3 regions of the Vibrio sp. TBV020 genome follow, and region 1 is predicted to be linked to each of the others. Evidence: predicted binding sites of a transcription regulator. Region 1 holds the regulator's gene; each other region holds the start of a gene.
The links. Region 1 encodes PurR, which represses purine synthesis genes. Its sites were predicted from a motif close to TNANGNAAACGTTTNCNTNA; they were not measured.
Positions count from the first base shown of each region.

Region 2: the regulator PurR is predicted to act here: its motif matches at 2,783-2,802, upstream of purL (phosphoribosylformylglycinamidine synthase).
Region 3: the regulator PurR is predicted to act here: its motif matches at 2,322-2,341, upstream of metK (methionine adenosyltransferase).

Region 1 covers NZ_JBEEAQ010000003.1:1,225,002-1,229,294, forward strand. Annotated here, with positions in the region: gene AAFX28_RS13590 (TVP38/TMEM64 family protein) at 1-539, opposite strand, end outside; gene AAFX28_RS13595 (TfoX/Sxy family DNA transformation protein) at 676-1,269, opposite strand; cyclic di-GMP riboswitch class I at 1,402-1,489, opposite strand; gene purR (HTH-type transcriptional repressor PurR) at 1,634-2,641, opposite strand; gene torD (molecular chaperone TorD) at 2,853-3,500, opposite strand; gene torR (two-component system response regulator TorR) at 3,737-4,293, shown strand, end outside.
Region 2 covers NZ_JBEEAQ010000003.1:978,366-982,658, reverse strand. Annotated here, with positions in the region: gene purL (phosphoribosylformylglycinamidine synthase) at 1-2,585, opposite strand, end outside; gene mltF (membrane-bound lytic murein transglycosylase MltF) at 2,937-4,293, shown strand, end outside.
Region 3 covers NZ_JBEEAQ010000003.1:557,863-562,155, reverse strand. Annotated here, with positions in the region: gene AAFX28_RS10650 (hypothetical protein) at 1-93, shown strand, start outside; gene tkt (transketolase) at 173-2,167, opposite strand; gene metK (methionine adenosyltransferase) at 2,486-3,640, shown strand; gene AAFX28_RS10635 (DUF2189 domain-containing protein) at 3,920-4,293, shown strand, end outside.

The sequences.
Region 1 (4,293 bases):
GCATTAATGTAAACCGCAGTGCCTGGCAACATACCAAGTTGACTCACAAGGTAGTATCTAGCGGTTGAAATTGGGGTAAGTCCCATTAACAAGTTGATTAAGAAAAATGGGAACACTGGGATTAGGCGTAGTGAAAACAGGTAGAAAGCGCCATCCTTTTCAACACCTTTATTGATAGCAGATAACTTCTCTCCAAACTTACCTTGTACCCAATCACGTAGTAAAAATCGACTGCTTAAAAAGGCTAACGTAGCACCAATTGCACTGGCAAATGAAACGATAAGTAACCCGGTTGAAAAACCGAAAAGAGCTCCACCTAATAAAGTGACAACAGCGGCACCGGGTATAGAGAATGCAGTGATTGCCACATAGGCTAAGAAATAGGTAAGTGCTGCGACAATAAAGTTGTTTCTGATGTACTGTGCAAGTTCTGCTTGTTGTGCTTTAGCATTTTCTAACGTTAGGTACTGGCCAAAGTTCATTCCAAGGAAAACAATAAGTAAAACAAAGATAATGCCTAGTATGATTTTTTTATTCATGAGCTGCTCCATCAAGAATCATGGCCGATTAAACAAAGTGTTAATAGACTAGACAGGGAAAGCAAGCAGTAAATTTCAATAAAGACAAAAAAGTCAGCACAATGGCTGACTTTTTAAAATAGGAAATGAAATTGCGTTAGCGACTTAATTGGCTTAAGAGCTCTTCGCGACGGCTATGAGGAATTACAGACCAATGAGTACCATTGATTGCGCCTTCCAATGCCCAGAGCAACTCGACATTGACGTCTGAAGAGTGTGAAGATTGAATCGCTTTGAAGGCGTCCACTGCTCCAGTTGCTTCTAGGTTCTCAACGCTATCAATCCCTGCTTTCTTGAGCATTCGTTCAGTTGCGAGTCTCAAATTAGGCAGATCTTTTAGGCGGTTTGGTTTAGCTTTCGCTTGTTTTTTCTTTTCACTGTTTGCTGCCGAAAGTGCAGCCTGGGCAATCTCAAGAGTCTTTGAAGTATCGTCGAAGCAATCATCGCCTAAAGCGAAGTATTTTGTGACGACGGGAAAGCCACGTTTTTTATAAACGTAAGGTTCTAAACTGAGAGATTTAAATTGCGTTGCAAGTGCATCGTCTGCCCGAACGTGCAACTTATCATTGACGACTAATGCAAACATAGTGTCGTCGGCAAAAATACCGAAGCCACCAAACATTGAGCGAGACTTTATTAAGCCTAGGGGCTCAAACAGTCGCATTGAGTCTTTTAGTATTGGTTTATCCATGCTGTGTATTCTCGGTGTATATGTATACGCCACCAATTCAGGTCCGAGAGAGTAGCAAAATTATGCAGGCTTTTTGTCAATCAGGTGTCATACGAGTACAAGAATACTCAATATAACGTGTGCATATTTACCATCGGCAACCCCGCTACCAGACAAATCAATTGTTTAAGGCCGGAGGCTTTGCGTCCCATTCTTTCGAAATGGTTTGCCCTGTTCGTGGCATAATCGAACAATAATAAGGATAAATGGATTTTGGGCAGAACATCACGCCTGAATAGGATAAGTGTGATCTTGGTTCAATAAATAGAGCCTAACTTATACACTTAGCCAATAAGATTTGTTGGCTAAGTGTATGTCAAATAAGTTATTTCTTAATGTTTTGTACGGTATTTCTTTCAACGATTTCAGGGTGCATTTCAAAGATACGCTTTTCATGCTCTTTGTCTTTAATGCGCTCTAGTAGAATTTCGAAAGCGTTTTTACCTACACGACGTTTTGGTTGGTGAACTGTCGTCAGCGGTGGTGAGAAGTACTCTGCCAGTTCGATGTTGTCGTAGCCAATTACAGACATATCTTCTGGAATGCGAATACCTTTCTGCTGCAAGCGGCTCATTAAGCCAAGGGCCATCGTGTCGTTGAAGCAGAAAATTGCAGTTGGCTTTTTGTCCATAGCAACGATTTGATCTGCTGCAAGTACAGCGGTATCACACTCGAAGTTACCTTCTAGAATCCAATCTTCGTTAACTGGTAGGTTCGCTTCATTCATCGCACGCTTGAAGCCACGAATACGTTCCTGACATGCAGCTTTTTCAAAGTGACCACTTAGGCAGGCGACGTCTGTATGACCGCGTTCGATCAAGTATTTCGTCGCTAAGTAGCCGCCTTCTTCTGAGTTATCGATGATCTTGTCTGCTTGTGAGCTCTCTGGGCCCCAGTCCATAACTACTTTAGGGATGTCTTTGTGACGGTCGAGCATCTCACTTAACTCTTCTGTTAAGTCAGAACACATAACAAGAATGCCATCAACGCGCTTTTCAGCCAGCATGCGAATGTAGTCGCGCTGCTTCTCATAGATACCACCCGTGTTACACAAGATCAGCGTATAGCCTTGGCGGTAACAGTAGCTCTCTACACCATCTATGACTTCAGAGAAGAAAAGGTTCGTTGACTGAGTCACTAGCATACCAATCGTACGTGTCGTATTGCACTTCAGGCTACGTGCAACGGCACTAGGTGCGTAGTTCAGTTCAGTCACTGCTTCCATTACTTTTTCTTGCGTAGCTTCAGCAACAAAGCGAGTTTTATTAATTACATGTGACACAGTTGTCGTCGATACACCAGCAAGGCGAGCAACGTCTTTTATAGTGGCCATAAGGTTCTGTCCTGTCGATGACTGCCTTGAGTTAATATTCAGTTTAGAATATTTAGGCAGAAAGTATCAGAAACACAAAAACCGCTCTATTTAGCGGTTTGTATTTGATTCGTTTGTTTTTATCGTTTGCGGTCACAATATTAGACCGCAAAACACTTAAGAGCAAACAAAAAACGCTAGTGCAACCTGCGAGAGGTCACAATGTTTGTCTTTATTCGCCTAGCAGATAGCGGCAATCCAACTCTAAGAAAGCGACTGTCAATGTGCTAATAGCTGAGTAGAAACCAAACTCATCGAATTTCTGGCACTTGTTTGAGAACTGTGGCACCCAGCTCAACAGATGCTGCTGAATAAATGCTTCTTGAGCCTTGAATGCCTCTTCTAGTTGGCTTTCATCTTCCGATTTATTTGAACCCACGATTAAGTTACCCAAGAAATCGAGTTCAATTGCAATGTGATCGGCTGGTTCGTTGAGTTTTTTGTCTACCTCGACGCCATGCTCGGCCATTAATGCTTCCATCTCTTTGGCTGGAGTGTCATTCAGTAGACCCGATTTACCAATGTACATAGACGCGTATGGAAGTGCTGAGTCCTTATCGGATTTTAAGAAAAGGTCACAAAAGTCTGCAGCTAGCTCTAATTGAGCATCTTCACGATCCATTAGTCGGTTCAGCGCATCCGTAATACGGGTGATAGCAGGCTTTAGTTGTTCGTTCTCACCCAATCCAGTTAAGAAAGTACGAATCTCTGGTGATTGGTATTGTGCGATATTTTCTTCAGTTAGCTCAGTTGCGAAAAGGCTAGATAGCCACCAATAGATTTCTGCACGTTGTTCGTTAAATGTTTTGATTTCTTTCATTAGGTATTACTCCCCAAATAATTACCGATATTGTAACGAATAAAAATGAATAGCGGTAACGGCTTGTATGACAAGATAAATAGGAATGTTGGAAGATATTAATGCCTAGAAAAGTTTTGTCTTGAATCAATAAAAAATCATCTTTCTAGTTTTTAAAGTGATAAATACTAGAAATGTTACTATTTATGAATAGAATAATAGAAAGAGCAAATCCCAATGTAAATTAAGTGGTGTAGATGAGTTATCACGTACTAGTTGTAGAAGATGACGCAGTTACTCGCAGCAAGCTAGTTGGTTACTTTCAGAATGAAGGGTACGACGTAAGCGAAGCTGAAAGCGGCGAGCAAATGCGTGACATGCTACAAAGTAATGCGATTGATTTGGTGATGTTGGACATTAACCTGCCTGGTGAAGATGGTTTAATGCTAACTCGCGAACTTCGCAGTCAGTCAGACATTGGAATTATCCTGGTAACAGGACGCACGGATAGCATTGATAAAATTGTTGGCCTAGAAATGGGTGCAGACGATTATGTCACGAAACCTTTTGAACTGCGCGAGCTATTAGTTCGAGTAAAAAACTTGCTTTGGCGAATTTCAGCAGCACGTAATGTGTCTGGAAATACAGAGAGCGACAAATCAAACGAGAACATGGTTCGCTTCGGTGACTGGACGTTTGATGTTCAACGTCGAGCGTTAAGCCGCAACGGTGAACCAGTTAAGTTAACGAAAGCTGAATATGAGCTTCTGGTGGCGCTTTCTTCGTACCCGAACCAAGTGTTAAGCCGCGAACG
Region 2 (4,293 bases), 250 kb from region 1:
TTGTCTACGTCTGCTGGCTTATCACCAAGCTGCTTGTAAACCTGTGCAAGTGCTGTTGCGCCTAGACGGTTCTGACCGTTACCTAGGTCGATAAGTACTAATGAAGTATCGCCCTTATCAGTACGTAGTTGCGGAGTGATTGTCTTACGAACATCTTCAACACGTGCAAACGCAGTAATGATTAGAGATAGTGGCGAAGTTACTTCTTTCTGCTCACCGTTCTCTTCCCACTTAGTCTTCATCGACATTGAGTCTTTACCCACTGGGATAGTTAGACCAAGTGCTGGACATAGCTCTTCACCTACCGCTTTCACCGCTTCGTAAAGACCTGCATCTTCACCTGGGTGACCTGCTGGAGACATCCAGTTCGCAGACAGTTTAATGTGTTTAATATCACCAATGTTTGTCGCTGCAATGTTCGTGATTGCTTCACCAACCGCTAGACGAGCTGAAGCTCCGAAGTCTAGCAGAGCAACTGGAGTACGCTCACCCATCGACATTGCTTCACCGTGGTAAGTGTCGTAGCTTGCTGCTGTTACTGCACAGTTTGCTACTGGCACCTGCCATGGACCAACCATTTGGTCACGTGCAACAAGGCCTGTAACCGTGCGGTCACCGATAGTGATCAGGAATGTTTTCTCTGCAACCGTTGGTAGGCGTAGAACGCGATCTGCTGCTTCATTTAGCTCAATACCGTCACGGTTAACCGCTGGGTTGTTCGCTTTTAGCGTCTTCGCATCACGGTGCATCTTAGGCGTCTTACCAAGAAGAACGTCCATTGGCATATCGATTGGCGTGTTGTCGAAGTGTGAATCTTCTAGTTTCAGATCACGCTCTTCTGTTGCTACACCTACTACTGCGTATGGTGCGCGCTCACGCTTACAGATTGCATCGAATACTTCCATATTCTCTGGCGCAACTGCCATTACGTAGCGTTCTTGAGATTCGTTACACCAGATTTCAAGTGGGCTCATGCCCGGTTCGTCGTTTGGAACATCACGCAGTTGGAAGATACCACCACGCTCGCCATCGTCTACAAGCTCAGGAAGTGCGTTAGAGATACCGCCCGCGCCTACATCGTGGATGAATGCGATTGGGTTCTCGTCGCCAAGCTGCCAACAACGGTCAATAACTTCCTGACAGCGGCGTTCCATCTCTGGGTTTTCACGCTGTACAGATGCAAAATCTAGGTCTTCTGCTGATTGACCCGATGCCATTGAAGATGCTGCACCGCCACCAAGACCGATGTTCATCGCAGGACCACCAAGCACGATTAGGCTTGCACCTACTGGGATCTCTTTCTTCTGTACGTGCTCGTCACGGATGTTACCCATGCCACCAGCAATCATGATTGGCTTGTGGTAACCACGAACCTCTTCACCTGCGTGAGAGTTCACTTTTTCTTCGTAAGTACGGAAGTAACCAAGTAGGTTTGGACGACCAAATTCGTTGTTGAACGCCGCGCCACCAAGTGGGCCTTCTAGCATGATGTCTAGAGCGTTAACGATGCGACCTGGCTTACCGAAATCAGTTTCCCATGGCTGTTCAAAACCCGGAATGCGTAGGTTAGATGTTGTGAAACCAACAAGACCTGCTTTTGGCTTACCACCAATACCTGTTGCACCTTCATCGCGGATTTCACCACCAGAACCTGTAGAAGCGCCAGGCCAAGGAGAGATAGCTGTTGGGTGGTTGTGCGTTTCCACCTTCATTAGGATGTGCGCTTTCTCTTGGTTGTAACCGTACTGGCGAGTTTCTGGGTTCGGGAAGAAACGACCTACATCTGAACCAACCATAACTGCTGCGTTATCTTTGTACGCAGACAGTACGTTTTCTGGTGTAGTTTCGAATGTGTTCTTGATCATCTTGAACAGAGACTTCTCTTGCTTAACGCCGTCGATAGTCCAGTCAGCATTGAAGATCTTGTGACGACAGTGCTCTGAGTTCGCCTGTGCAAACATCATTAGCTCGATGTCAGTTGGGTTGCGATCTAGCTTGTTTACGAACGCATCGTAAAGGTACTCAATTTCGTCATCTGCAAGAGCAAGACCTAGGGTAACGTTTGCGTTTTCAAGCGCAGCGCGACCGCCATTGAGTAGATCAACGTCAGCTACTGGTGCTGGCTCTGCTACTTGGAAAAGTGCAGTTGCTGATTCGAAGTCAGTGAAGATAACTTCCATCATGCGATCGTGCAGAATAGCTTTTAGTTCAACCAGTTGAAGTTCAGAAAGCTCTGCTGATGTTTCGATGTAGTAAGCGGTACCGCGCTCAAGACGAGAGACTTTATCTAGACCACAGTTATTTGCGATATCAGTCGATTTTGAAGACCAAGGCGAAATTGTGCCTGGACGAGGAGTAGCAAGTAGAAGAAGACCTTCTGGCTCGTGCTCTTCAATTGTTGGACAGTAAGTCAGTAGTTTTTCTAGTTTCTCAACTTCAGACGCATCTAGGTCTGTCGTTAGATCAGCAAAGTGTGCAAACTCAGCGTAAATACCTGTTACAGGTAGGCCTAGTTCACGACAAAGCTCAAGAAGCTTGTTAACACGAAATTCAGATAGAGCTGGGGAGCCACGAAAAATTCTCATGTACTTAGGTCTCTTATGCAATTGATTAAGGTGATATTGGAATAAATTCAGTGGGTTAAAATGTAATACAACATTAAATGGTTCTATACATTTCACTGTTTTCTTCGAAGCTATTCCGAAGGTTTTTCAAACCTATGCCGATTCCACCTCTTCATTGCGAGCGCATTATATAGCAATTGTTTTTGTGATGTAACACTAAAAGCAACCGTTTGCGTCATTTTTTTCATCAATTTTGAAATTCGACAGAAAACCCTCTTTATTGCTCTCTATTACTAAGAGTTACTGTGATTGTCTTGCCTTGTTATGCCACTTTGATATAAATGCCCTACTGGATGTATGAGATTGCCGTGAATGAAGAAGCATTATCTAAAACAATTTAAATTACTCTGTTTACTGTGTGCCAGCGCATTGATGTTATCTGGCTGCCAAATCGAATCAGAGCCTAAGAGCGAGCTCGATTTAATTAAAGAGCGTGGCGTTCTGCGTGTCGGCACGTTGAATAACCAACTCTCCTATTATATTGGTCCCGATGGTCCTGCTGGCTTAGATTATGAATTAGCACGTGAATTTGCGAATGAGCTTGGCGTACAACTCGAGATGAAACCCGCTTATCGAATTTCTAGCCTTTATCCTGCACTGGAAAAAGGCGAGATCGATATCATTGCAGCGGGATTAAGCCAGTCACCTGAGCGACTAAAAGCGTTTCGACCAGGACCTGCTTATTACTACGTAAGCCAACAAGTGATATACAAGAAAGGTAACTGGCGTCCTCGTAACCTAGAACAGCTGCTTGCCAAACAGGCCGAGTTGATTGAAGAAAATGACGGCAAAGATGTATTGAGTATTGTTAGTGACTCACACTTCAATCAGACCCTCGCAGCTATCAAAGCCAAGAATTCGGACTTTTCTTATCACATCGACCCAAATGCTGATGTAAATGATCTGCTCAAGAAAGTATCTAAGGGAGAACTGCGTTTTACATTAGCAGACTCGGTGGAGCTTTCCTTATCACAGCGTATTTACCCAGATGTTGCTTTGGCCTTCGAGCTGACGGAAGACCAACCTATTTCATGGTTCTTAAAGCGCTCACAAGACGAAAGTCTTTACGGTTTACTTATCGAGTTCTTCGGTAATATTAAACAGTCTGGCCACCTTGCTTCACTTGAAGAGAAATACATTGGTCACGTGGGTAGCTTCGACTATGTCGATACACGCGCCTTTATTCGTGCGCTCGATTCAAAGCTTCCAAAATGGTCACCACTATTTAAAAAGTACTCTGACGAATTTGACTGGCGCTTAGTCGCAGCATTGGGTTATCAAGAGTCACACTGGAATCCCAAAGCGAAGTCTCCGACAGGTGTTCGCGGCATGATGATGTTGACCTTACCAACAGCAAAAAGCGTCGGTGTAACCAACCGACTAGATCCTGAGCAGTCTGTTCGTGGTGGCGTTGAGTATTTACGTCGAATGGTGTCTCGCATTCCTGACTCAATCGATGAGCACGAAAAGATTTGGTTCGCATTGGCTTCATACAATGTCGGATATGGTCATATGATGGATGCACGTCGATTGACGAAAAAACAAGGTGGTAACCCAAATGCTTGGTCTGATGTGAAAGACCGTCTGCCTCTACTACGTCAAAAGAAGTACTACAGTCAAACTCGATATGGTTTTGCTCGTGGTGATGAGGCGAGGAACTACGTTGAGA
Region 3 (4,293 bases), 670 kb from region 1:
AACGGTGGGCATTATTACGACATGGACCGATACGTGACATGTAAAGTATGTGGTCACAAAGAAAAAGATAACTGGGGTAATGAGTTTGAATAAACTTTAAATTCAGTAAAGCCAATATAAAAAAACCGAGCCAAATGGCTCGGTTTTCTATTTTTCGTCGACGCGAACTAAATTAAGAAAGTAGTTCTTTCGCTGTGTTCACTACGTTTTCGGTTGTGAAACCGAACATCTTGAATAGCTCACCTGCAGGAGCAGATTCACCGAACGTTGTCATACCGATGATCTTGCCACCGAAACCAACGTACTTGTACCAGAAGTCAGCAATGCCAGCTTCTATAGCGATACGAGCAGTTACGTCTGAAGGTAGAACTTCTTCACGGTAAGCTGCGTCTTGCTTGTCGAATGCGTCAGTTGCAGGCATAGATACAACGCGTACTTTCTTACCTTCAGCTGTTAGTTCAGCCGCAGCGTTAACCGCTAGCTCAACTTCAGAACCTGTAGCGATAAGGATTAGCTCTGGCTTACCTTCACAATCTTTCAGGATGTAACCACCCTTCGCGATGTTTGCTACTTGCTCTTCGCTACGCTCTTGCTGTGCAAGGTTTTGACGAGAGAAGATTAGCGATGTTGGACCGTCTTTACGTTCGATAGCCAGTTTCCAAGCGACTGCAGACTCAACTTGATCACATGGACGCCATGTGCTCATGTTTGGAGTTAGGCGTAGAGAAGCCATTTGCTCAACTGGTTGGTGAGTTGGACCATCTTCGCCAAGACCGATAGAGTCGTGCGTGTACACTTGGATGTTCTGAACTTTCATCAGTGCAGCCATACGCATTGCGTTACGAGCGTATTCCATGAACATTAGGAACGTTGCGCCATATGGTACGAAACCGCCGTGCAGAGCGATACCGTTCATGATCGCTGTCATACCAAATTCACGTACACCGTAGTGGATGTAGTTACCCGCAGGATCTTCAGCTGAAACAGACTTCGAACCAGACCACATAGTTAGGTTAGAAGGTGCAAGGTCAGCAGAGCCGCCTAGGAATTCGGGCAGCATAGCACCAAATGCTTCTAGTGCGTTTTGAGATGCTTTACGTGATGCGATGTTTGCAGGATTTGCTTGAAGGTCAGCAATGATTTGGTTTGCTTTCTCTTCCCACTGTGCTGGAAGCTCACCGTTTAGACGACGCTTAAGCTCTGCTGCTTCTGCAGGGTAAGCTGCCGCATATGCGTCAAACTTAGCATTCCAAGCTGCTTCTTTAGCTGCGCCTGCTTCTTTTGCATCCCACTCTGCATAAACATCTGCTGGGATTTCAAATGGACCGAATTCCCAACCAAGTTGCTTGCGAGTCGCTGCGATTTCTTCAGCGCCTAGTGGAGCACCGTGACAGTCATGTGAACCAGACTTGTTAGGTGAACCAAAACCAATAACTGTCCTAGTACAAATCAGAGTAGGACGAGGGTCTGCTTTCGCTGCAATGATAGCCGCGTTGATAGCTTCAGAATCGTGACCGTCTACTGCTGGAATTACGTGCCAGCCGTAAGCTTCGAAACGTTTAGGCGTGTCATCAGAGAACCAACCTTCAACTTCACCATCAATTGAGATGCCGTTGTCATCCCAGAAAGCGATCAGCTTACCAAGACCTAGCGTACCCGCTAGCGAACATGCTTCGTGAGAGATACCTTCCATCAGACAGCCGTCACCCATGAATGCATAAGTGAAGTGGTCAACGATGTCGTGGCCTTCTTTGTTGAATTGTGCTGCAAGAGTCTTCTCAGCAAGCGCCATACCAACAGCGTTCGTGATACCTTGACCTAGTGGACCAGTTGTCGTTTCAACTCCTGGTGCGTAACCGTACTCAGGGTGACCAGGTGTTTTAGAGTGAAGCTGACGGAAGTTTTTCAGATCGTCGATAGAAAGCTCGTAACCTGCAAGATGAAGCAGAGAGTAAATCAGCATAGAGCCGTGGCCGTTTGACAGTACGAAACGGTCGCGGTCAGCCCACTCTGGGTTTGCAGGGTTGTGGTTTAGGTGAGAACGCCAAAGAACTTCAGCGATATCAGCCATACCCATAGGTGCGCCTGGGTGGCCCGAGTTAGCTTGTTGAACACCATCCATGCTTAGAGCGCGGATTGCATTGGCGAGATGTTGACGAGAAGACATGTCAGCTCCTGAGTGCATTAAGCGAATCAAAAAATATGTGAGCAATAATTCTCTCAAAGCGCTACAGGCTCTGCAAACGTTTTCCAAGACAAAACCTCACAATTTTCTGAGATTTCGCTCCCTTTGACGGCAAGTTATCAATATATAACCGCGCTAAAGCAAACGTTTAGTTATGATTCATGAAAAAAAAGAGCTTGTAATTCGAGCAGTGAAAATTAGAATAGACGTCTAGATGTAGATACACCTACAATATTTAATACTATTTAATCGTGATGGGCTTATAAAGTCGGTCACTCCAAGAGATAAAGTGGAGCTCACATGGCTAAGCACCTGTTCACTTCTGAGTCGGTATCAGAAGGTCATCCAGATAAAATTGCAGACCAAATTTCTGATGCAGTACTTGATGCGATTCTAGAACAAGACCCGAAAGCACGTGTTGCGTGTGAAACTTACGTAAAAACCGGCATGGTAATGGTTGGTGGTGAAGTTACGACTTCTGCATGGGTTGATATCGAAGAGATCACTCGTGAAACAGTACGTGAAATTGGTTACGTTCACTCAGACATGGGTTTTGACGCAGATTCTTGTGCAGTTCTAAACACTATCGGTAAGCAGTCTCCAGACATCAACCAAGGCGTTGATAAAGCAGATCCTAAAGATCAGGGCGCTGGCGACCAAGGTATCATGTTTGGTTACGCAACTAACGAAACTGAAATTCTAATGCCTGCTCCTATTACTTACTCTCACCGTCTTGTAGAAAAGCAAGCTGAAGTACGTAAGAGCGGCAAACTAGACTTCCTTCGTCCAGATGCAAAATCTCAGGTAACGTTCCAGTACGACCAAGGTAAGATCGTTGGTATCGACGCGGTTGTTCTTTCAACTCAGCACTGTGACTCAGTTTCTACGCCAGACCTACGTGAAGCAGTAATGGAAGAGATCATCAAGCCAGTACTGCCTTCAGAGTGGATCAACAAAGAGACTAACTTCTTCATCAACCCAACTGGCCGTTTCGTAATCGGTGGTCCTATGGGTGACTGTGGTCTAACAGGCCGTAAAATCATCGTAGATACCTACGGCGGCGCAGCTCGTCACGGTGGTGGTGCTTTCTCTGGTAAAGATCCATCAAAAGTAGACCGCTCTGCAGCATATGCAGCACGTTACGTTGCGAAAAACATCGTAGCAGCTGGCATGGCAGATCGTTGTGAAATCCAACTTTCTTACGCAATCGGTGTTGCTGATCCAACATCAATCATGGTTGAAACGTTCGGTACTGAGAAAGTGCCTCACGAAGTGATCATTGAAGCTGTTCGCCAGAATTTCGACCTACGTCCTTACGGCCTACAAGAAATGTTGAACCTACTTCAGCCTATCTACAAGAAGACAGCAGCTTACGGCCACTTTGGTCGCGAAGAGTTCCCATGGGAAGCAACAGACAAAGCAGCAATTCTTTCGGACTTTGCTGGTCTTAAGTAATTACAATTTAAGACATAATCAAATTTTAAAGGGCTTTTGGGTAACCAAAAGCCCTTTTTCTTTAGGGATAAATTTATGGCGTAAAGTTGTATTTTTTTGCCATCGGGTCAATAGTTAAAAATATGTTAATGAGCTAAGCCTTTATTTAGGGAGACCTCATAGCAGTAGATGAACTCTTGCCCATATATCGCGAAGTCACAGAGCCGGGCATCGAGTTTCCAACGCATTCGAGTGGCGCCGCCGCTTAAATGACAATAGAGAATCGATCAAGGAGGATGTATGCCTCGTACGGTGAATCCAAATGACTTCAACGATAAACAGAAGGAAGTCTCCGATGCGGAATATGCTCGTACCATTCCGTGTAATCAATTAAGTATTTCAGCACCCTTTCACTGGCTATCTCTCGGTCTGCATGACTTCGTGAGAATGCCACTGATCAGTGCCTTCTATGGGCTCTGCTTCATGGCCGCAGCCATTGGGATTGTATTACTAGTTCAATGGCAAGGCACCCACCTAGTTGTTATGCCAAGTTTAGTAGTCTATATGTTAATCGGCCCTTTCCTTGCGTTAGGTCTTTACGACGCAAGCTGGGAAAGAGAGAAGGGACACAGCCCTAGCTTGTTGCACTCAATGAGAGCCATTGGCCGAAACTC